4 regions of the Zhongshania guokunii genome follow, and region 3 is predicted to be linked to each of the others. Evidence: predicted binding sites of a transcription regulator. Region 3 holds the regulator's gene; each other region holds the start of a gene.
What was found. The regulator sigma-54, encoded in region 3, starts transcription at its own class of promoters, with help from an activator protein. The targets are predictions, from matches to a motif close to TGGCACANNNNTTGCNNT.
Positions count from the first base shown of each region.

Region 1: the regulator sigma-54 is predicted to act here: its motif matches at 3,001-3,018, upstream of AB4876_RS03160 (urease accessory protein UreD).
Region 2: the regulator sigma-54 is predicted to act here: its motif matches at 3,704-3,721, upstream of AB4876_RS15375 (HAD-IIB family hydrolase).
Region 4: the regulator sigma-54 is predicted to act here: its motif matches at 3,953-3,970, upstream of glnL (nitrogen regulation protein NR(II)).

Region 1 is NZ_JBFRYA010000002.1:111,114-116,945, reverse strand. It holds gene rep (DNA helicase Rep) at 1-869, opposite strand, end outside; gene AB4876_RS03170 (YifB family Mg chelatase-like AAA ATPase) at 970-2,451, opposite strand; gene AB4876_RS03165 (accessory factor UbiK family protein) at 2,495-2,758, opposite strand; gene AB4876_RS03160 (urease accessory protein UreD) at 3,106-4,008, shown strand; gene ureA (urease subunit gamma) at 4,054-4,356, shown strand; gene AB4876_RS03150 (urease subunit beta) at 4,377-4,697, shown strand; gene ureC (urease subunit alpha) at 4,702-5,832, shown strand, end outside.
Region 2 is NZ_JBFRYA010000015.1:30,951-36,782, reverse strand. It holds gene AB4876_RS15390 (malate synthase G) at 1-1,839, shown strand, start outside; gene AB4876_RS15385 (LysR family transcriptional regulator) at 2,047-2,994, shown strand; gene AB4876_RS15380 (FKBP-type peptidyl-prolyl cis-trans isomerase) at 3,127-3,612, shown strand; gene AB4876_RS15375 (HAD-IIB family hydrolase) at 3,829-5,559, shown strand; gene AB4876_RS15370 (glycosyltransferase family protein) at 5,605-5,832, shown strand, end outside.
Region 3 is NZ_JBFRYA010000004.1:154,033-159,864, forward strand. It holds gene lptC (LPS export ABC transporter periplasmic protein LptC) at 1-151, shown strand, start outside; gene lptA (lipopolysaccharide transport periplasmic protein LptA) at 138-710, shown strand; gene lptB (LPS export ABC transporter ATP-binding protein) at 713-1,438, shown strand; gene AB4876_RS06155 (RNA polymerase factor sigma-54) at 1,694-3,184, shown strand; gene hpf (ribosome hibernation-promoting factor, HPF/YfiA family) at 3,266-3,553, shown strand; gene AB4876_RS06165 (PTS sugar transporter subunit IIA) at 3,593-4,042, shown strand; gene rapZ (RNase adapter RapZ) at 4,042-4,899, shown strand; gene AB4876_RS06175 (HPr family phosphocarrier protein) at 4,908-5,177, shown strand; gene mgtE (magnesium transporter) at 5,290-5,832, shown strand, end outside.
Region 4 is NZ_JBFRYA010000015.1:53,143-58,974, forward strand. It holds gene thiI (tRNA uracil 4-sulfurtransferase ThiI) at 1-1,391, opposite strand, end outside; gene glnA (glutamate--ammonia ligase) at 1,718-3,124, shown strand; gene AB4876_RS15470 (DUF4124 domain-containing protein) at 3,281-3,781, shown strand; gene glnL (nitrogen regulation protein NR(II)) at 4,004-5,080, shown strand; gene ntrC (nitrogen regulation protein NR(I)) at 5,077-5,832, shown strand, end outside.

The DNA of each region.
Region 1 (5,832 bases), on a different contig from region 3:
GTATTGGCCGCTTTGAGGATGCGCGCGGTGGAGCGGTAGTTCTGCTCGAGCTTGACCAGTTTTAGGTGGGGGTAGTCTTTGCCTAGCAAGGCGAGGTTTTCGGGTTTGGCGCCGCGCCATGCGTAGATCGATTGGTCGTCATCGCCCACCACGGTTAGGCCGCCGCGGCCACCGACGAGCTGCTTAACCAAATGGTATTGGGAGCCATTGGTGTCTTGGTATTCGTCCACCAGCATATAGCGTATTTTCTGCTGCCACTTTTCTAAAATGGCAGGGTGCTGCTCAAACAAGAGCGCGGGCAGCATGATCAAGTCGTCAAAATCCAGCGCGTTATAAGCTTTTAAAGCGCTTTGGTAGCGCAAATAGGCTTGGGAACAAAGTATGTCGGCTGGCCCCTCGGCACTGGCAATCGCCTGCTCGGGGGTAATGAATTCGTTTTTCCACTGGGATATACGCTGCTGAATGCGGTCGGCGTTGTCACTTTCGGCGCTGTGATCCTGCATTAATAAGTCGCGAATCAGGGTTTGCGCGTCTTGGCCGTCAAAAATGGAGAAACCAGATTTGTACTGCAGCGCCTTGTACTCGGCGCGCAGAATGTTCATGCCTAAATTGTGGAAGGTCGACACCGTGAGGCCACGGGCCTCTTTGCCTTTTACCAGCTGGGATACGCGCTCCTTCATTTCGCGGGCGGCCTTGTTGGTAAAGGTCACCGCCGCAATATGACGGGCAGGCATGCCGCATTTCTCGATCAAATAAGCCATCTTGCGCGTGATAACGCTGGTTTTGCCGCTGCCAGCGCCTGCTAGCACCAGTATCGGGCCGTCGATATAACGAACCGCTTCGCGTTGTCTGTCGTTGAGTTTACTCACGCTGATGATCTTTCCCGAGATTGTGCTAGAAGGGCCGGGCATTGTAACAGTGCGTATGGTCAACAAGAACTCTCAGGGCGAATGCGGCTAATTAATACCGTTAAAGTTCGCCTCGGTAAATCATGGCCTCCTGTAAATGGGCAAGGCTAATAGCCTCAGCGCCAGCGAGGTCAGCAATACTGCGTGCGATCTTTTGCAAGCGGTGGTGGGCGCGGGCGCTCAGCCCGAGTTTTTGCTCAGCTTTGAGCATGAATTGCTTGCTGGGGGTGTCTAGCGAGCAAAACTGCCGCACCTGCGCGGCGCTGAGTTGGGCGTTGATATTGCCGCTGCGCAGCAATTGGCGGTCGCGGGCCGCGCAAACTCGCTCGCGCACGGTGGCGCTGCTTTCCGCTAGGCCATCTTCCTGTAAAACCCCTGGCGGCAGGCGGGGCACGGTAATGCGTAAATCGATGCGGTCGAGTAGCGGCCCAGATAGCTTGCCCCGATAGCGCTGGATTTGGTCGGGGGTGCAGCGGCAGTCCTTGCCGCTGTCGCCATCAAAACCGCAAGGGCATGGGTTCATCGCCGCTATTAATTGAAATCGAGCCGGGAAGGTTAATTGTTGGGTAGCGCGTGAAATGGTTACCTCACCAGATTCTATCGGTTCGCGTAGTACTTCGAGTACTTTGCGGGGGTATTCGGGCAGTTCATCTAAAAATAATACGCCGTGATGGGCCAAGGAAATTTCACCGGGCCGCGGATAGCTGCCACCGCCAACCAGCGCCACCCCCGACGCGGTGTGGTGGGGCGCGCGAAAAGGCCGGTTCAGCCGCAGCGGTAGCCCAGCGACTGATTGCACGGTGGCAATTTCTAAACGCTCAGTTTCGTTAAGGGGTGGCAAAATACCCGGTAAGCGATTGGCGAGTAGGGTTTTTCCGGTGCCGGGCGGGCCGCTGAGTAAGAGCGAGTGACCGCCCGCCGCGGCGATTTCCAGTGCCCGTTTGGCGCCTGCTTGGCCGCGCACCTCGCTGAGGTCGGGATAGTGTTCGGCTAATTCTGCCGAATCGTCGGCGCTAGCATAGGGCAGCGCCTGCTGGCCGTGGAGGTGGGCAACTACCGCGAGCAAGGAGTGGGCCTCGCGAATATCGCTGGTATCGAGAATACTGGCAAGGCCCGCGTTGGCGGCGGGCAGTATCAGGCTGTGCCCCGCCTCGCCAGCTTGCACCGCAGCGGGCAGCGCGGCATCTACCGCGCGCAATTCACCGCTCAGCCCAAGTTCGCCAATCAGTTCGCAATTGGCGAGTGGTGCGGTCGGCAATTGCCCAGAGGCGACCAAGATTCCGATGGCGATAGGTAAATCGAAGCGGCCACCTTCTTTGGGTAAGTCGGCGGGGGCAAGGTTGACGGTGATGCGGCTAACCGGAAATTCAAAGCGCGAGTTAACGAGGGCAGAGCGCACTCGGTCGCGGCTTTCACGTACGCTGGCCTCGGGCAAGCCGACAATATTAAAGGCGGGCAAACCGCCAGATAAGTGGACTTCTACGGTGACCAGTGGCGCGTGCACGCCAAGCTTGGCGCGGCTGTATACGGTAGCGAGGGGCATGTCTTCATCCTTGAAGGCGGCGCTATTCTTTGAAATACGATGTTTAGGTATTGCTGCCGGTTTGGTTTGCTAATTGCTCAGTTAATTCCGCGAGCTGTTTCTCCAGTGTTTCCAACTTGCTGCGCGTGCGATTCAACACAGCGACTTGGGCGTCAAATTCGGCGCGAGACACCACGTTTAAGCGGCTGAATCCGCCTTGTAGTAACACCTGCACTTTCTCTTCGATGTCCTGCTGAATTTCAGGACCATTATTCATCAGCTTGCTGGCCTGTTGCGCCAGCTGGGCAATAAAATCGGGTTTAGCCATGGATCGTTACCTCGTTGATGGGCTAAGTGTATCGTTTATTGGCGATGCATGGGAGATGTATGGCGCCTCGCAAGCTAAATGCTGGACGGGAGACGGGAGACGCAAAGGCAAGTCGGGTTTAGATTTTATCTTAGCGTTTACCGTCTCCCGTCAAGCCTCTCCCACTAGCTCGCCTAATATTGGTGCGCATTTTCCGATAATAAGATCCGATTTGGCGCAGTGCTAATAAAAACGCACAGTGATGGTACAGTTATTGCTCACGGATATTGTTTGCAACGCATTGAGCGGCGTTAACTCAAAGGCGCTCCGCGATCTTATTAATTAGTTTTACAAACAAGGAATTGCCGTTGACGGCCCTAGCCCCCTTAATATCTGCACATACTGGCCACGGTGGTGATCTGGCTCCGCGTAAATCGTGGCCAGCGGCGATTGAGCTTGGTCTGCGTGCCAGTGAAAATCGCACTGATTTGGTGCGAATTTTACACAAGGGGCCATTGCGGGTGCAGCGTCCTTTTTATCCTGAGGGAGATTGCTGTCATGTTTATCTCCTGCACCCGCCTGGCGGCATAGTGGCCGGCGATACCTTGCGGGTGGCAGTAAGTTTGGATGCTGGGGCGCAAGCGCTGTTGACCACGCCCTCGGCGGGCAAGGTGTATCGCAGTGATTTGGCGAAAACGGCGCAGTCTCAAGGCGTGAGCGCTGATGTTGCCGATGGCGCCTGTTTGGAATGGCTGCCCCAGGAAACCATTGTATTTGAAGGCGCTGAAGCCGAATTGAGTAATCACTTCGCTCTGCAGGGCAATGCCCGTTTATGTGCATGGGATATTGTGGTGCTGGGCCGCCGCGCCAGTGGCGAAGGGTTTGCCCAGGGTCGTTGCCTGCAAAAAATCGACATACGTCGCGACGGCAAACCACTATTAGTTGAACGCACCGAATGGCTGGGGGGCAGCGCCATGCTGGATGCGCCTTGGGGTATGGCTGGCGCCTCGGTGAGCGGCAGCTTTTTCGCGACGATGATTTGCGATCAGGCCATGATGGATAAATTGCGCGACGGCCTCACTAAGCTTGCTGAGCAAAATGCTTGGTTGGCGGCGGAGTGGGGCTTATCGCAAAAGCGGGATATTTTTTTAGCGCGCTATTTGGGTGATTCGCCGGAGCAGTGCCGCAAAGGTTTTGCGTGGCTGTGGGCGCAGCTTCGACCGCAATTTAATGGCCGCGAGGCCTGCCCGCCACGGATTTGGAACACTTAAGTAAGCATCGAAATGAGAATTAATTGAAAACAGGATGACACCGCCATGGAATTGAGTCCCAGAGATAAAGATAAATTATTACTGTTTACCGCCGCACTATTGGCCGAACGCCGCATGGCCAAGGGCCTGAAATTAAATTACCCCGAGTCGATTGCGCTGATTTCGGCGGCGGTAATGGAGGGCGCTCGCGAAGGTCGCACGGTAGCCGAGATGATGAGCGCGGGGCGTGAAGTGCTGACCAAAAATGACGTGATGGACGGCATTGCCGAAATGATTCACGAGGTACAGGTGGAGGCGACCTTCCCCGACGGTACCAAGTTGGTCACTGTCCATAATCCCATCGTTTAAATAGGCATAACGGAGCACTTATGATTCCCGGAGAATTAATCGCAGCCAAGGGCGATATTACCCTCAATGCCGGTCGCGAAACCTGCGTGATTGACGTGGCCAATAGTGGTGATCGGCCAATACAGGTTGGTTCCCATTACCATTTTTTTGAGACCAATCCCGCGCTGATTTTTGATCGCGCGGCGAGTCGGGGTTTTCGTTTGAATATTGCGGCGGGCACCGCGGTGCGTTTTGAGCCTGGCCAAAGCCGTCAAGTAGAGTTGGTGGCGCTGGCGGGCAAGCGAGAAGTGTATGGTTTTCGTGGCGATGTAATGGGCGCCCTCGACAAGCAAGGAGCATAAATAAATGGCTACGATAGATCGCCGCGCCTACGCGGATATGTACGGGCCCACAGTGGGCGACCGCCTGCGTTTGGCTGACACCGAGTTATGGATCTCGGTAGAGAAGGACTTCACCACCTACGGCGAAGAAGTGAAATTCGGTGGCGGCAAAGTCATTCGCGACGGCATGGGCCAGAGTCAGTTAGGCGGTGCTCATACCCCAGACACGGTAATTACTAATGCTTTGATATTAGATCACTGGGGCGTGGTTAAAGCCGATGTGGCGATAAAGGCCGGTCGAATTTGCGCCATTGGTAAAGCCGGTAATCCCGATATTCAGCCCAATGTCGATATTATTGTTGGTCCCTGCACCGAGGTGATTGCCGGTGAAGGTCAGATTTTAACCGCCGGTGCCATCGATTCGCACATCCACTTTATTTGCCCTCAGCAAATTGAAGAGGCCTTGATGAGCGGCGTGACCACCATGATCGGTGGTGGCACCGGCCCCGCTACCGGCACCAATGCCACCACCTGTACGCCGGGTGCTTGGCATATGGGCAAAATGCTGCAAGCCGCCGAGAGCTTTCCCATGAATTTGGGCTTTCTCGGCAAGGGCAACGCCAGTTTGCCAGATTCGCTGGAAGAGCAAATTAAAGCCGGTGCCATGGGCTTAAAGCTCCACGAAGATTGGGGCACCACCCCAGCGTCTATCGATTGTTGTTTAAGTGTGGCGGACAAATACGATGTGCAGGTCGCAATTCACACCGACACCCTAAATGAGTCGGGCTTTGTCGAAGACACCCTCGCCGCCTTTAAGGGCCGCACCATTCATACCTATCACACCGAAGGCGCTGGTGGCGGTCACGCGCCGGATATTATCAAAGCCTGCGGCGCGGCCAATGTATTGCCGTCATCGACCAATCCGACGCGGCCCTATACGGTGAACACTGTGGACGAGCATTTGGATATGCTCATGGTCTGTCATCACCTTGATCCCAATATTCCCGAAGACGTGGCCTTTGCGGATTCCCGCATTCGCAAGGAAACCATTGCCGCTGAAGATATTCTGCATGACCTTGGCGCCTTCTCGATGATTGCCTCCGACTCCCAAGCTATGGGCCGAGTCGGCGAAGTGGTGTGTCGCACTTGGCAGACT
Region 2 (5,832 bases), on a different contig from region 3:
GGTCCTCAGCTTGTTGTGCCAGTAATGAATGCTCGCTACGCCCTGAACGCTGCGAATGCGCGTTGGGGTAGCTTATATGATGCACTATATGGCACCAATGTTATTTCTGAGGCCGATGGTGCTGACAAAGGTAAGGGCTACAACCCTGTGCGCGGCGCCAAAGTTATCGCTTACGCTCGCCAATTTTTGGACAGCAGTGCGCCTTTGGCCAGTGGTAGTCATGCAGATGCCACCCTATATAGCGTTGTAAATGGCGCATTGGCGGTTAGCTTGGCAGACGGCTCGATTACCGAATTGCAGCAGCCTGAGCAGTTTGTCGGTTTTCTTGGTGATGCCGCCAGCCCTAGCAATATTTTGCTAGTAAATAATGGTTTGCACATCGATATTCAAATAGACGACCAGCACCCTATTGGCAAGGATGATCCGGCGCGAGTTAAAGATTTAGTGCTGGAGTCGGCACTGACCACTATTCAAGACTGTGAGGATTCGGTAGCCGCAGTAGATGCCGATGACAAGGTTGAGGTTTATCGCAATTGGCTGGGCTTAATGAAGGGCGATCTTCAGGAAAAGCTCAATAAAGGCGGTAAAGAGCTAGTTCGTACCTTAGTTGGTGACCGTACCTTTACCGCAGCCGATGGCGGCGAAAAAGTTATGCACGGCCGCAGTTTGTTATTGGTGCGTAATGTTGGTCACTTGATGACCAATGAAGCCATTATTGATGCAGATGGTTTTGAAGTACCCGAAGGCATTATGGATGCCATGGTCACCGTATTGGCGGCGATGCACGATCTTAAGCAAACTGGCTCGCTGCGCAATTCGCGCACTGGCAGTGTGTATATCGTTAAGCCCAAAATGCATGGCCCTGAAGAAGTGGCTTTTGCTGGCGAATTATTCTCGCGGGTTGAAGACGCGTTTGGTTTGCCGCGCAACACCTTGAAAATCGGCATCATGGATGAGGAACGCCGCACCACGGTTAACCTTAAAGCCTGTATTGCTGCGGTCCCTGAGCGCGTTATCTTTATTAATACCGGCTTCTTGGATCGTACCGGTGACGAAATTCACACCAGCATGGAAGCCGGGCCGTTTGTGCGCAAGGCGGATATGAAGCAACAGGCGTGGATTAACGCCTACGAAGACTGGAACGTTGATATCGGCTTGGCGTGTGGCTTAAGCGGTCGCGCTCAAATCGGTAAAGGTATGTGGGCCATGCCCGACGAGATGGCGGCGATGATGGACGCAAAGATTGCCCATCCGCAGGCTGGTGCTAATTGCGCTTGGGTGCCATCACCCACAGCCGCTACCTTGCATGTTATGCACTACCATCAAGTGAACGTGAAGTCAGTTCAAGAGCAGTTGGCGAGCCGTCAACGCGCTGCACTAGACGATATTCTGACTATTCCTGTTGCGGAAACCCCCGATTGGAGTGCCGAAGACATTCAGCAAGAATTGGATAATAACGCTCAGGGCATGCTCGGTTATGTTGTGCGCTGGATTGATGCTGGTGTTGGCTGTTCTAAAGTGCCAGATATCAACGATATTGGACTGATGGAAGACCGCGCCACCTTGCGGATCTCCAGCCAGCATATCGCCAACTGGTTGCACCACGGTGTGTGTACCAAAGAACAAGTAATGGAAACCATTAAGCGCATGGCTGCGGTGGTTGATCGCCAAAACGCCAGCGATCCGAGCTATACGCCAATGGCACCTAACTTCGACGACAGCGTGGCCTTTCAGGCTGCCTGTGAGCTGGTCTTTAAGGGCTGCGAACAGCCTAGCGGCTACACCGAGCCTGTTCTGCATCGCCGTCGTATTGAATACAAGGCTCAAGCTAAGGCTTAAGTTTTTAAACGATTCCTTTCCTGTCAGTGAGGCTTGGCCCGGATTTATCCGGGCCTTTTTTATTATGGGAGATGCGTGACGGAAAACGGGAGATGCAAAAGCGTTAACCGTCTGCCGTATAGCGTCTCCCGTGTCTCTGCTGGCAGAGCGCTTAAAAAACGCCCATAATCACCCCAAACTATTAAGCCCTGCGGAGTTATTCTTAGTATGAATCTATCGCGAATCGATCTAAACCTGTTGGTCTATCTCGACGTGTTGCTGCGAGAGAAGAATGTTACGCGCGCCGCGGAGCAGTTGGGTATTACCCAGCCAGCCTTGAGTAATGGTCTGCGGCGATTGCGGGATTTGTTTAATGATCCTCTGTTAGTGCGCACCAGCGAAGGCATGACGCCTACCGAGCGAGCCGTGGAGCTACAGCCCCAGGTGCGGACTATTTTGTCGGCGGTAGAACAGGCGGTACTTCCTGTTTCTGAGTTTGAGGTGACGGAGAGTTCGCGGGTGTTTCGGATTATGGCCAGCGACTACGCGGAGTCTACTTTGCTAATGCCGCTGCTATTTAAGCTGCGCGATGAGGCGCCGAATATTACCCTAGATATCCTCACGCCCAGTGATGTGACCTTTCAGGATTTAGAGCAAGGCAAAATTGATATGGCGATCAATCGCTTCGATCGTTTGCCTCAGTCTTTTCACCAGGCCACGGTGTGGCGCGATAGCTTCTCGTGTTTGATGAGTAGCGGCAATTCGGCGCTTGAAAACTTTGATATGGACGCATTTTTGGCTGCGCCCCATATCTGGGTTAGTAAGACTGGCATGGGGGTGGGGCGAGGCATGAGTCAGCGCGACAGCCAGCGTCTGGGATGGGTTGACGAGGCCTTGGCCGAATGTGGGCACGAGCGCCAAATTCGGGTGTTTACCCGTCATTATCAAGTGGCTGCTTTATTGGCAAAGCACCCCGATCTTATTGCCACCCTGCCAACCCAAGTGGCCAATTTGTATACCGATGATCCGCGTTTAGCAGTGCGTAAGCCGCCGTTTATGATTATTCCCATCGAACTTAAATTGGCTTGGAGCCCGCTCTTGCAGCACGACCCAGGCCACATCTGGCTGCGGCGTCGAATTGTTGAGGTGGGTGAGGAAATCTCTGGTCGCGCCTGAGTCCGTGATAACTTCCTCAATATCGGTGACTGATCGTCGAATCTCGGCAAATAAGCAATAAATTGGCCCCGTGGCGTGACCTCGCGGGTCAAAACTGTCATGCTTGTCGGCTTATTTTAACGGGAGGCTCCCATGATTATTGCTAACGATTGCGTAGTGGCTTTTCACTACACCCTGACCGACGAAGCTGGCGTTGAAATTGATACGTCTAAAGGTCAAGAGCCACTGGCCTATCTGCATGGTCACGGTGGTATTATCCCAGGTTTAGAGCGTGAGCTGACCGGTAAAACTACCGGCGACGCGATGAAAGTGACTGTTCAGCCAGAAGATGGCTACGGTGAGCTGAACCCTGAATTGATCCAAGCGGTACCTCGTGAAGCATTCCAAGGCGTCGATCAAATCGAAGTCGGCATGCAGTTTCAAGCCTCGGGTGCCCAAGGCCAAGTGCAGACTGTTGTCGTTAAAGCGGTTGATGACGAGTCTGTTACTGTTGATGCCAACCACCCTTTGGCTGGTCAGGTATTGCAGTTTGATGTCAGCATTGAAGAAGTGCGTGTTGCCAGCGAAGAAGAACTTAGCCATGGCCATGTTCACGGCGCCGGCGGTCATCAGCACTGATTGCGAATGTGTTTTAAAAGAGGCCTAAGGGCCTCTTTTTTTTGCCTATTATTTTACCTCTCTGAACTACTTTCTCCTGTCCCACCTTAGGTGGCAAGAAACCTGCTTAGTCATATTGGCATACTTAGCTAACAAGGCTTACTTACGGTTGCGCTATAACTAAGTTCTTTAACAAACGACTTAAGAAGTAATTCTATAGGTTATAAGGGGGTTTCTTTGTCTAACGCGGACCTCGCAGCGTTTTTATTGCAGGAGCGTTTGCCGGAGCAGTATCGGCAGCAGATTCATGCCTATTTCATCCCGTTTATAGAGGGTGTATTGCCGCGTATTCGCGCTGGCGATTTGCGTGTATTGGGTATTCATGGCGCTCAGGGCAGCGGTAAGTCGACCTTGGCCGCGTTTTTACAGTGGTATTTACAGTGTGAGTACAGGATGACGGTCGCGGTGGTGTCCATCGATGACTTTTATCTGCGTCGGACTGAGCGAGAGGTGTTGGCGAAAACCGAACACCCTTTGCTCCTGACCCGCGGTGTGCCAGGCAGCCACGACGTGGCGCTTGCCAAACAGGCCTTGACGGCCTTACTGGCCCTCAAGTCTGGGCAGTCGATGGATTTGCCGCGCTTTGATAAATCCTGCGACGACCGCGCTCAGCGGTCAGTTTGGCCGCGAATCAGTGGGCCCATTGACCTCGTTATATTTGAAGGCTGGTGTTTGGGTGCAGAGGCTTGCGAGCCCTCAGCACTGCTGGCGCCGGTGAATGCTTTAGAGTCGGCAGAGGATAGCGACGGGGCTTGGCGTCGTTATGTGAATGCCGCGCTCGCTGGTCCGTACCGCGACCTTTTTGCTCAAATTGATTACTTGCTAATGCTGGCGGCGCCCAGTTTTGGCTGTGTGCAGGGCTGGCGGCTTGAGCAAGAGCAAAAATTGGCGGCGAAGGTGGATGCGGGTTCCGCCTCGGCGTTAATGGATGCGCCGGCCATTCAGCGCTTTATTCAGCACTACCAGCGCATTACCGAGCAATGTTTGCGAGCGCTGCCCCTGCGCGCAGACTGCGTAATGACGATGGCGGCGGATCGTCAGATTAGCGCTGCGTACTACCCACGGCAAGGCGATGACCATGCTGCTGAGACATGCCCAAGCCTTGTGTTTAGTGATTTAGACGGCACCCTGCTCGATCACGACAATTACTCTTTTAGCGCAGCATTGCCAGCCTTGGCGCGTTTAGCTGAATTGGGGGTGATTTGGGTACTCAATACCAGCAAGACCCAAGCGGAGTTGCATCAGTTGGCGGCGCAGCTGAATAATCCCTATCCCTTTATTATTGAAAATGGCGCGGCGGTGGTGGTGCCCGCCGGCTGTGATTTGCTGGCCGATGTTGATTTGAGCGTAGTAAATGGCCAGCGGGTAAAGGAATTTGCGCCACGCCGCGAACAGATTTTAACGCTATTGCACGGGTGGCGAACACAGTACGGCTATCAGTTTTCCGGTTTTGCAGACTGTGATGCACCAACTTTGTGCAAAATAACGGGTTTAAGTTTACAAGAGGCAGAGTTAGCTCTGCAGCGTGAATATTCTGAGCCTATTCGCTGGGAAGACAGTGACGAACGCTGGCAGGAGTTTGCGGTGCTGCTGGCTGCGGAGGGCTTGCAGGCACTAAAAGGCGGGCGTTTTATCCATATTATGGGCGCCGCAGATAAGGGGCGGGCGATGGCGTGGCTGGCTTCTTGCTTATACCCATCTGGGCCCGCGCCGCGGCTGATCGCGCTGGGTGACAGCGGCAATGATATTGCCATGTTAGAGCGAGCCGATATTGCTGTGCTGGTGCGTTCACCACATCATTCGCCGCCGCAAATAGTGGCACCACAGGGAGACTTGCGTATTACCGAAGGTTTTGGTCCGGTGGGCTGGAATGAAGCCTTGTTGGATATTTTTGGCGCCGGTGATTAAGTCGGGCCACCACCACGAACGTATGACAATAATATAGGGAAAGTTATGGGCGATTTTTACCAGAACGGCATTATTACTACCTTACACAATTTAATTGACCGGCCGGTGAGTGATATCGAGGCTGAATTGAAGCAGTTTGCTAAGCAGCGGCCAATGGCGCTGATGTTGCCCTCGCTGTTTTCTGAGTTGGAAGGTCCGGCACTGGCTGCGATCATTGATGAAATTGCCAAGGTCGATTATATCGATGAAATTATTATTGGTTTGGATCAAGCA
Region 3 (5,832 bases):
TAATTTAGAAAGCAGCGAAGTTAGTACCGACCAAGCATTAACTCTCTCGCTGCGAAATGGCAAAACCCATTCAATGGGCATGAAAGCCAGCATGAAGAATGAACGAGTTGAACTCCTCGACCAGGTAAAAGGCCACTATGACCCTATCTAAAGCTGCGCTAGTCACCACGCTGCTCCTTGGCGTTAGCAGCATTGCGCTGAGCTTACCCGAAGATCGCAAGCAGGCCATAAACCTAAGCTCCGACCGAGCTATTTATGAAAATAACCAAGGTGTCTACATCGGCAATGTCAGCATGAGCCAAGGCTCACTCAAAATTACCGCCGACAAACTTACAATCATCGAGGCCAATCGCAAGGTAGAAAAAGTTATTGCCGAGGGCAGCCCCGCTTATTTCGAACAGCAACCCAGAGCCAATGAAGGCGTGGTCATTGCCAGTGCTCAGCGTATTGAGTACAGCCTAAAGCAGGAAGAGATTCTGCTGCAACGCAATGCCTCCATCACCCACCAGGGCTCAAAGATCTCCGGTGATCGCGTGGTGTACAGCGGCCGCAAACAAATGGTAGTTGCCGACGGCGGCACCGATGAAAAAGAACATCGCGTTAAAATGACCTTACAACCCCAAGCCATCCCCGACAGCGAAACCGCTGCCGACGACAAGCCCGCTAATAGCCCACCAGCGGAAAGCACCAATAGCGAAGAGTCGCGTTAATTATGCCCGTACTGCAAGCCAGTAATCTCGCCAAAGCCTACAAGGGCCGCGAAATCATTAAGGATGTGTCGCTCACCATTAGCAGCGGTGAAATAGTAGGCCTACTCGGCCCCAACGGCGCCGGCAAAACCACCTGTTTTTACATGATTGTAGGCATTGTGAATGCCGACCGCGGCTCGATCCGGCTCGATGACCGCGACCTTACCCGCTTATCAATTAACGGCCGCGCCAAACACGGCGTCGGTTATTTACCCCAGGAAGCGTCAATATTTCGTAAATTGAGCGTCGCCGATAACATCATGGCCATTCTAGAGACCCGCAGCGACCTCAACCGCAAACAGCGCAATGAAAAACTCGAGGCCCTCCTCCAGGAATTTCATATCACCCATATTCGCAAATCCATGGGCATGTCACTCTCAGGCGGCGAGCGCCGCCGAGTTGAAATTGCACGCGCACTTGCGACCGAACCCAGCTTTATCCTGCTTGACGAACCCTTTGCCGGCGTCGATCCTATCTCGGTAAACGATATCCAAAATATCGTCAAACATCTGCAGGCGCGAGGTATAGGCGTACTAATCACCGATCACAATGTTCGTGAAACCCTCGACATTTGCGACAAAGCCTATATCGTTGGCGAAGGCCGTATTGTCGCCGAAGGTGACGCCAACACCGTACTCAACAACCAGATTGTGCGCGACATTTACCTTGGCGATAAATTTACGCTATAAGCCCACCCGACAGGTTTTAACAGTAACTTTGCGGCCACGCCAAAGGTTCTAAACTTGGCTGTCGCAGTGCACGGCCACCGCCATTGCGCAACACGACGTTTTTATTCAAAGACTACCAGTCTTTTACAAATGAACCGGCACAGGTATTGCAGGCAATGATTGTCCCGACTACACTGAGAGAGAGGCATAATCATTGCCGGTAGAACAAACTCATTTGTTCGTGTTGCCACTGTCCTGTTGTAGAAGCCACTGCCTATGAAACAATCGCTACAGCTCAAAGTCGGTCAAAGCTTGACCATGACACCTCAGCTGCAACAAGCGATTCGCTTATTACAATTATCCACCCTCGACCTTCAGCAAGAAATCCAATCGGCGCTAGACTCAAACCCACTACTTGAAATCAGCGACGAGGGCGAAGACATCGAGGTCAATATCGAACCGACCTCCGCCGAACCCAAAAAGGCCGAAAAAACCAGCGATCAAGAGACAGAAGCGCCACAACCAGAAGCCGACGCCGACTGGGCTGAGCGCAGTGATATACCTGAAGATCTGCCCGTCGACAGCCAGTGGGACGACGTTTACCAAACCACCGGCAGCGGCACGGGCTCAGGCTCCTCGTCGGAAGACAGCGACTACAACAACGATTACCGGAACTCCAGCTCCGACTCCCTACAAGACCACCTGCGCTGGCAGCTTAACCTCAGTCGCTTGTCAGAAATTGACCGCATTATTGCCGAAGCCATTATCGATGCCATCGATGAAAAAGGCCGACTAACCGTTAGCGCCGAAGAATTAGTTGAAGGCTTTGCCAATGAAGACATTGAAATTGAAGAGTTCAATGCGGTTTTACACCTCATTCAACAATTTGATCCTCCGGGGGTCGCTGCCCGCGACTTACAAGAGTGCCTCTTAATTCAGCTGAAGCAATTACCCGCAGGCACAGCCTACGTCGAAGAAGCTAGCCTTGTTGTAAGCCAATATATGGCGCAATTGGGAAATCGCGACTATAACCAGATTATGCGCCGCTGCCGCTTGAAAGAAGAACAGCTTCGCGAAGTGATTAAATTAGTTCAATCACTCAACCCCACTCCCGGTGACGGCATTGGTGCCGACTCAACCGAGTATGTGGTTCCCGATGTGTTTGTAAGCAAGAAGGATGATCGCTGGTTGGTCGAATTAAATCCCGACATTGCCCCCAAAATCCAGATTAATGCCCACTACGCGGCACTGGCGCGGAAAAGCAGCAATAGCAGCGACAACGACTATATTCGCGACAATTTGCAAGAAGCGCGCTGGTTCATTAAAAGCTTGCTCAGCCGCAACGAGACTTTAATGAAGGTCGCCACCAAAATTGTCGAATACCAGCGCGGCTTTTTTGAGTACGGCGAAGAGGCCATGAAGCCACTCGTCCTGCACGATATTGCCGAGGCGGTGGGCATGCACGAATCCACCATCTCACGGGTAACCACCCAAAAATACATGCACACCCCGCGGGGAATTTTTGAGCTCAAATTCTTCTTTTCCAGCCATGTGTCCACCGATACTGGCGGTGAATGCTCCTCTACCGCGATTCGCGCTCTAATCAAAAAACTGGTTGCCGCTGAAAACCCGCGCAAGCCGCTGAGCGACAGCAAAATCACTGACTTACTAGGCGAGCAAGGCATCCAAGTTGCCCGTCGCACCATTGCAAAATATCGAGAATCACTGGTTATTCCGCCCTCAAACGAGCGGAAACGACTAGTATAGTGGCAGTGCCCCTGTTACGGTCATTGTCGTCATACACGCGCCGTGAGGCGCTAGTTATATTCAGCGATGAAGGAGTAAAATATGCAGATTACTGTTAGTGGTCACCACGTTGACGTCACCCCGTCTCTTCGCGATTACGTCAATACAAAACTCGGCAAACTTCAACGACACTTTGACAATATCACCAATACCGACGTCACCCTGTCTGTGGAAAAATTGGTCCAGAAAGCCGAGGCCACCGTTCACGTTGCCGGCGCCGATTTATTTGCCACCTGTGAATCGGAGGATATGTACGCGGCAATCGACAGCCTAACCGACAAACTCGACCGGCAATTAATTAAACACAAAGAAAAATCGCTAGGTCGCTGAGACCTTTCGATCCACTCACTCTCTCTGTTGCAAGAAACCATGATACTCAATTCCATTCTCACACTAGGACGCACCCATAGCGGTGCGTCCGTTACCAGTAAAAAACGTCTTCTCGAATACATCTCTACTGAAATCAGTGCCGATAATGACGAATTTAACGCCGACGAATTATTCAATGAATTGCTCGCCAGAGAACGTCTGGGTAGTACCGGTATCGGCCACGGCGTGGCGATTCCCCACTGCCGCAGCAACCGCTGCTCAGCGATCACCGGCATGCTCCTTAAGCTAGAGCAGCCCATCGACTTTGAGGCCATCGACGACGCCCCCGTGGATCTCGTATTCGCCCTTATTGTCCCTGCCGAAGCCCACGATGAGCACCTCAAGGTTCTCGGCGCACTGGCCACAGCGTTTAACGAGGAAGAGTTTCGTCGCGACCTGCGCAATGCCGACTCCGACCAAGCGCTACTTGAACGTGCATTGAAACCCTAATGGAAATGATCATCCTCAGCGGCCGCTCCGGCTCCGGAAAAAGTACCGCCCTTCACCAACTTGAGGATGAAGGCTTTTATGCCATCGACAATTTACCGGTGTCGCTACTACCTGAACTAGTGCGCGAACTAGCGCAAAACCCGCTGAATGCCCACCAGAAAGTTGCGGTCTGTATCGACGCCCGCAACTCTCCAGTTGGCTTAGCAAAGTTTAAATCGCTCTGTGAACAAGTCAAAAAACACGCTCAACTGCGAATAGTGTTTCTCGATGCTGGTGACGACAAGTTAATTAAGCGCTTCAGCGAAACCCGTCGCCGCCACCCCTTAGCAACCGATTCACTGCCGCTGGCCGACGCGATCAAACTTGAGTCGATCCTCCTCGAACCAATTGTGGTAGAAGCATCGCTGGCAATCGACAGCAGCGACATGACCGTCCACGAATTGCGCGCGACCATACGCGACCGAATTCTTGGCACCGACGCCAGCCGCCTAACGGTGCAGCTGAAGTCCTTCGGTTTCAAGCGCGGACTACCCCTCGACGCTGACCTAGTCTACGATTTACGCATGCTACCCAACCCCCACTGGCAGGAAGGTTTACGTGCCTTAACCGGCAGAGACTCCGCCGTACAAGATTTTCTTAGCAAGCAAGCAGATGTTCAGCAAATGCACGCTGATATTCTGCAATATATACAGACATGGCTACCCAAAATTGAAGCCAGCAATCGCAGCTATTTCACCATCGCCATTGGTTGCACCGGTGGCCAACATCGCTCAGTATATATGGTTGAAACCCTCGCAGAGGTGCTTCGCAACAATTACCCAGACCTCCAAGTTCGCCACCGCGAGCTGCAGCACTAGAGATTACGATGGTCGAAACCAAACTAATAATTATTAATAAATTGGGCCTGCACGCCCGCGCAGCAGCCAAACTTGTCGCCACCACCGCCGCCTATAGCGCTGCGGTTACCATTCGCATTGGCGACAAATCAGTCGACGGCAAAAGTATTATGGCGCTGATGATGCTCGCCGCCAGCAAGGGTACCGAGATCGCCGTTATTTGCGATGGCAGCGACGAAGATGCCGCGATGGCCGCAATACAAGATCTTATTAATCAACGTTTTGGCGAGGGAGAGTAAGATTTAACTTTATTTCACCCGCAACTCCTTCGCGGATTGTTGCGCGGCCCGCTTTAAAGGATAATTAGCCAGACTACTCTTTTAACCATCACGGCTCAGGCTAGGGATAGGTATGGCCCAGACTGCAGACAAGCTTCAAACCGAGAGCCAACTCAAAACCCTCAATGACGCCTTGGGTTCCGGTGGTTTCCTGCAAATCCGCCGCATGCTAAATGGCCTGCCCCCCGCAGACGCCGCCCACCTTATTGAATCCACACCACACAAAATTCGTAGTGTGCTGTGGCAGCTGATCGACATTGAGAATGAAGGTGACATCCTCCAACACCTCAATGACGAAGTGCAGAGCCAATTTCTGCGCCAGATGGACGCCGAAGAAGTGGCCGCCATCACCGAAGGCCTTGAAACCGATGATATTGCGGACATTCTCCAGCAATTACCGGATCGGGTTATTCGTGAAGTTCTCGAGTCAATGGATCATCAGGACCGCCTCCGCGTAGAGCACGTGCTGTCCTTTGACGAGGACACCGCCGGTGGTTTGATGAACACCGACACGATCACCGTGCGGCCTAACATCACCCTCGACGTGGCACTGCGCTATTTACGTCGCCACGAAAGCCTGCCCGAAATGACCGACAACCTAATTGTGGTCAACCGC
Region 4 (5,832 bases), on a different contig from region 3:
CGACTCATTACGCCCTTATCGCAATACAGCATATAAGTGCGCGCTTGGTCGAGCTGGGCAAAGCGGCTATGTAGCTCGTAAAAAGGGATGGCCTGCACTTCGCTTGTCATTAACTTCAATGGTTTGCGATCAACCTCATCAGGGTGGCGCACGTCGACAATAACTGCATCTGGCAATGGAATCGGTAAAGACTCAACGGCGGCTACCGTCAAATCCTCGTCGGCAAGCGCGTCAATATTGATGTAATTTGCCGCGGCAATCGCCCGTTCTAGCACCGCAAAATCAAAATTCGCCTCTTGAGCCGCAATTTTTTCGGGCTTGGCGCGGGTGGTCGGCTTAACCGAAATCACCCCGCAGTACTCAGGCATATTGGCCGCGAAGGCCTCGGTGCCAATTTTGGCAGCAATATTGATGATATCGAGCTTGTCAGCACAGATTAGTGGACGCAGCACCAAGGTGTCGGTGACTTGATCGATGACCGATAGGTTCTGCAAAGTCTGACTGGAAACCTGGGCCACCGCCTCGCCGGTAACCAAGGCCGCCACCTCCAACTCAGCTGCGACTTGCGATGCGGCACGCAGCATCATGCGTTTGAGAATAACGCCCATTTGCGAGTTCTCAACATTTTTCAGGATTTCACCAACCACATCTTCAAAGGGCACACTAACAAACTTCACGCGATGGGAGGCGCCGTATTTAAGCCACAAATACAAGGCGACCTCTTTTACTCCAACCTCATGCTCGCGCCCGCCAAGATTAAAAAAGCAAAAATGCGTACGCATGCCGCGCTTCATGGTTAGATAGCTTGAAACTGTCGAATCAAAGCCACCCGAGATAAGCGACACAGCTGCATCGATCGTGCCCAGCGGAAACCCCCCAAGACCTTCAAGTCGCCGATTCACAATATAAACCAGATCCTGACGCACCTCGATACGCACCGTCACATCGGGATTGTGCAAATCCACACCCGCTGACTCAACGTGCTGATTCAGCCCCCCGCCCACATAGCGCTCAACTTCACTAGAATTAAAGTCGTGTTTACCCACCCGTTTACAACGCACCACAAATCGCTTACCGCGCAGGCTATCGCCAATGGCAAGGCGAGTTTTTTCGTAAATATCGTGCACATCCACCAGAGGATATTCCAGCACTTCAACAAAGTGTGAAATACCTGGCGTATTACTGAGTACCGCAACAAAACCAGCGATGACCTCGGGGTCCTCACTAGCGGTTTCAATAGTTATCCTGTCCCAATCGCGAATAATCTCTAGGTTCGGGTCTAGCGGCAGCAGTAACTTACGCAAATTGTCGCGCAGCTGCCGAGTAAATTTCTTGCGAACCGGTTTACTCTTGATGATGATTTCAGGAAATAATTTAACGAGGAATTTCATTTAACGACCGAAAAAATTGGAGGGCCGCCTATTATACCCCCTCAGCCTTACAGGGGGCAGCCCGCCTTTAACGCACAAAAATAGTGCTAAATTTCAACACAAGCACCAATATGGCGCAGGCTTTTTAGCTTCATGCACAAGCTTTAAGCAAAACGATTAAACGCCATTGCGAAGTAATACTATGAAATAGCCTAATATCGGCATGTTTATTGCCTTTTCAGTTCGCAGATTGCGTCGCTATGCGGCACAATACAATGCGAATATAATCAACACTCCTCGGCGATGCCGAATTCAAACTTACTCTCTCTATCTGGAGGACGAACATAATGTCAGAGAACACTCTGCAGTTAATCGCCGAAAATGACGTGAAGTGGGCGGACATGCGCTTTACCGATACCAAGGGCAAAGAGCAACACGTCACTATTCCGGCAACAGACGTCGATGTAAGCTTTTTTGAAGACGGCAAAATGTTTGACGGTTCATCCATTGCCGGCTGGAAGGGCATTAACGAATCCGACATGATCCTGATGCCTGACGACTCCGCATCGGTTCTTGATCCCTTTACCGAAGAATCTACTATTATCATCCGCTGCAATATCGTAGAGCCATCTACTATGCAGGGCTACAACCGCGATCCACGCTCTATCGCCCAACGCGCCGAAGACTATATGCGCGCATCTGGCATTGCCGATAACGCACTATTTGGCCCCGAGCCCGAGTTTTTCATTTTTGACGATGTTAAATGGAAAGTTTCAATGGAAGGCGCTAGCTATGCGATTGCCTCTGACGAAGCGGCCTGGAAATCAGGCGACAACTTTGAAGAAGGCAACACCGGCCATCGCCCAGGTGTTAAAGGCGGCTACTTCCCCGTACCACCAGTCGACAGCCTCCACGACCTGCGTGGCGCCATGTGTAATGCCATGACCGATATGGGCCTGACCATTGAAGTACACCACCACGAAGTAGGCACAGCTGGTCAGTGTGAAATCGGCGTTGGCCCAAACACCTGCGTTAAAAAAGCGGATGAAGTACAGATCCTCAAGTACTGTGTACACAATGTTGCCCACGCCTACGGCAAAACCGCAACATTTATGCCTAAGCCTATCGTTGGCGACAACGGCAGCGGCATGCACGTTCACATGTCTCTGAGCAAAGACGGCACCAACCTATTTGCTGGCGACGTATACGGCGGCCTGTCTGAAACCGCCCTGTTCTACATTGGCGGTATCATCAAGCACGCTCGCGCTATTAACGCCTTCACCAACGCCTCTACCAACTCGTATAAGCGTCTGGTTCCCGGTTTTGAAGCACCGGTAATGCTGGCTTACTCAGCACGTAACCGCTCTGCCTCTATCCGTATTCCTTTTGTACCAAACCCCAAAGCGCGTCGCGTTGAAGTTCGCTTCCCAGACCCGTCAGCTAACCCTTACCTCGCGTTTGCGGTAATGCTAATGGCTGGTCTTGACGGCATTCAAAACAAGATCCACCCCGGCGACGCTGCAGATAAAGATCTGTACGACCTACCTGCAGAAGAAGCCGCATCAATCCCAACCGTTGCTTCTAGCCTAGACCAGGCCCTGCAGGCACTGGATGCGGATCGTTCATTCTTAACCGCCGGCGGCGTTTTTGACGACGATACTATCGATGCTTACATCGCCCTTAAGTCTCAGGAAGTTGAGCGCCTAGCCATGACAACTCACCCCGTTGAGTTCGATATGTACTACAGCGTTTAAACCATACTGCGCTTAAAAAGCCCGCTTCATGCGGGCTTTTTTGTACCTACAACCTCCCTTTATTCATTCCCGCTACACACCTACCACACCATTCGCAAAGCTTGCACTCCTCCGCGCTTCACCACATCATAGAGCCATTAAATACCGAGGTGCTGTATGGCTCGCTACCTACTCCTAATTTGTTCCATGCTGCTTAGCAGCCTTAGCTTTGCCACTGAAATTTACCGCTCTACCGACCAATACGGCAACACTGTGTTTTCTGACAAAGCGCCAAAGAACAGCACCCCAGTGAAACTCCCACCCACCAATACCACCCCAGCAACTGACGTTAGTAATCGCCCCAACCACCGCCCCACTAGCATTAACGTAAGCCCCGACAACCGAATCACAATTCAATCCCCCAACAACGGCGCCATTATCGCCAATGGACTCATCGCCACCACCGTTAGCACTAGCACCCAAAATCCACTAGATCCCTCACAGCGCATCGTCTTTAGCCTAGACAATGACACCCTCACTCGCTCCAGCAGTACCCAATACACCATCCCCCGCCTAAGCCGTGGCCCCCATCGCATAGGCGCAAGCATCATCGACGAGCACGGCAGGCAAATTAGCAAAGACGCCGTCGACATCATGGTGTATCTGCCAGGAAACTAAGCAAAGCCTATAATTTACGCACCAATTTGGAGCTTAACCCTCTATACTAAGGGCAGGAACGCCCGCAAATATTGCGCGCCACCACCGCTGGCAACGCACTAAATTGGGACCCTCATCACATGAGCCCCTCGAAAGCCGTCGATATTGCCAGTTGAACCACCCAAACTCGCTTGGCCTAGAAATTGCTTTGAGCTAATGCATTACGAACATAATGGCGACGCTATGCCCCCGAGTAATATCCACCATCAAATTCTCGACAACCTTAAAACGGCGATCTTATTGGTAGAGCCGAACCTGACTGTGAGCTATATAAATCCCGCGGCAGAGGCTTTATTGGCGGTGTCAGATCAACGTATTCACGGCGAAGCGATCACCAAGCTATTCCACGAGCAAGAAGACACGCTTGTAAAATTACTCGACGCCATTAACAACTGTGAGGCTTATACCAAACGCGAGACTGTTCTAACCTTGCGCTCAGGCATTGAAATTACCGTCGATTACGCCGTAACCCCAGTTACTGAAAATCGCCGCACCTCGCTCATCATCGAATTACAGCCGCTGGATCGACTTATTAGAATCAGTCGCGAAGAAGGCCTATTGTCGTCACAGCAAAATAGTCAGGCGCTAATACGCGGTATTGCCCACGAGGTTAAAAACCCCCTTGGCGGCCTCCGCGGTGCAGCGCAGCTATTAGCAAGAGAGCTCAGCGACCCCAAACTCCATGACTACACCAATATCATCATTGAAGAGGCCGACCGGCTGCGCAATTTGGTCGACACCATGCTCGGACCTCACCGCGCACCTGAAAAACAATTGACCAATATCCACGAAGTCTTAGAGCGAGTGCGCCAACTCGTCGAAGCTGAAAGCGAAGGCTATATCCGCATAATTCGCGACTACGACCCAAGCATTCCCGATATTCTTGGCGACCGCGAACAACTCATTCAGGCATTTTTAAATGTCACTCGCAATGCCCAACAAGCACTGCGCCAACAGGGTAACGAAGAGAGCGACCCCACGATAATTATTCGTACTCGCACCTTGCGCCAGCTCACTATTGGCACTCACCGCCACCGCTTGGTGTGCAGTGTCGATATTATTGATAACGGCCCAGGCATCCCCCAAGACCTGCGCGCATCAATTTTTCTGCCCATGGTCAGTGGTCGCGCAGAGGGCACAGGCTTAGGCCTTTCAATTGCACAATCCATACTCAATCATCATAACGGACTAATCGAATGCAGCAGCGAGCCTGGTAACACCACCTTCTCACTGCATATTCCGCTGGAGCACGCCTCATGAGCCAAACCAATGCTGTCTGGATAGCTGACGACGATCGATCGATACGCTGGGTGCTCGAAAAAGCCCTGAACCAAGCCGGCATTATTACCCGCTGTTTCGAAAACGGCGACGGCTTGCTTAGCGAACTCGAATCGGAGGTACCCGACGCTATCATCAGCGATATTCGCATGCCCGGTATCGACGGCCTTAAATTATTATCACGCATTACCGCCGCCCACCCCGGTTTACCGGTAATTATCACCACCGCGCACTCCGACCTAGACAGCGCAGTAGCTTCCTACCAAGGCGGCGCCTTCGAGTATCTACCCAAACCCTTTGACGTTGACGATGCCGTTGCCACCACCCAGCGCGCACTGCAGCACGCCAACAAAAATCGCAATCTACTGCCCGAGCAAGCACCGCTTGAAACCACCGAGATTATCGGTGAAGCGCCAGCTATGCAGGAAGTTTTTCGGGCCATTGGCCGTTTGTCGCAGTCGAATATAACAGTGTTAATAAACGGAGAATCCGGTACTGGTAAAGAGTTGGTCGCGCAGGCGCTACACCGCCACAGCCCCCGCGCCACCAAGCCCTTTATCGCACTAAACATGGCCGCCATCCCCAAAGACCTAATGGAATCGGAACTGTTCGGCCACGAAAAAGGCGCCTTTACTGGCGCCAGCGCCCAGCGCCGCGGCCGCTTTGAACAAGCCAATGGCGGCACCCTGTTTTTGGATGAAATTGGTGACATGCCCGCCGATACCCAAACCCGT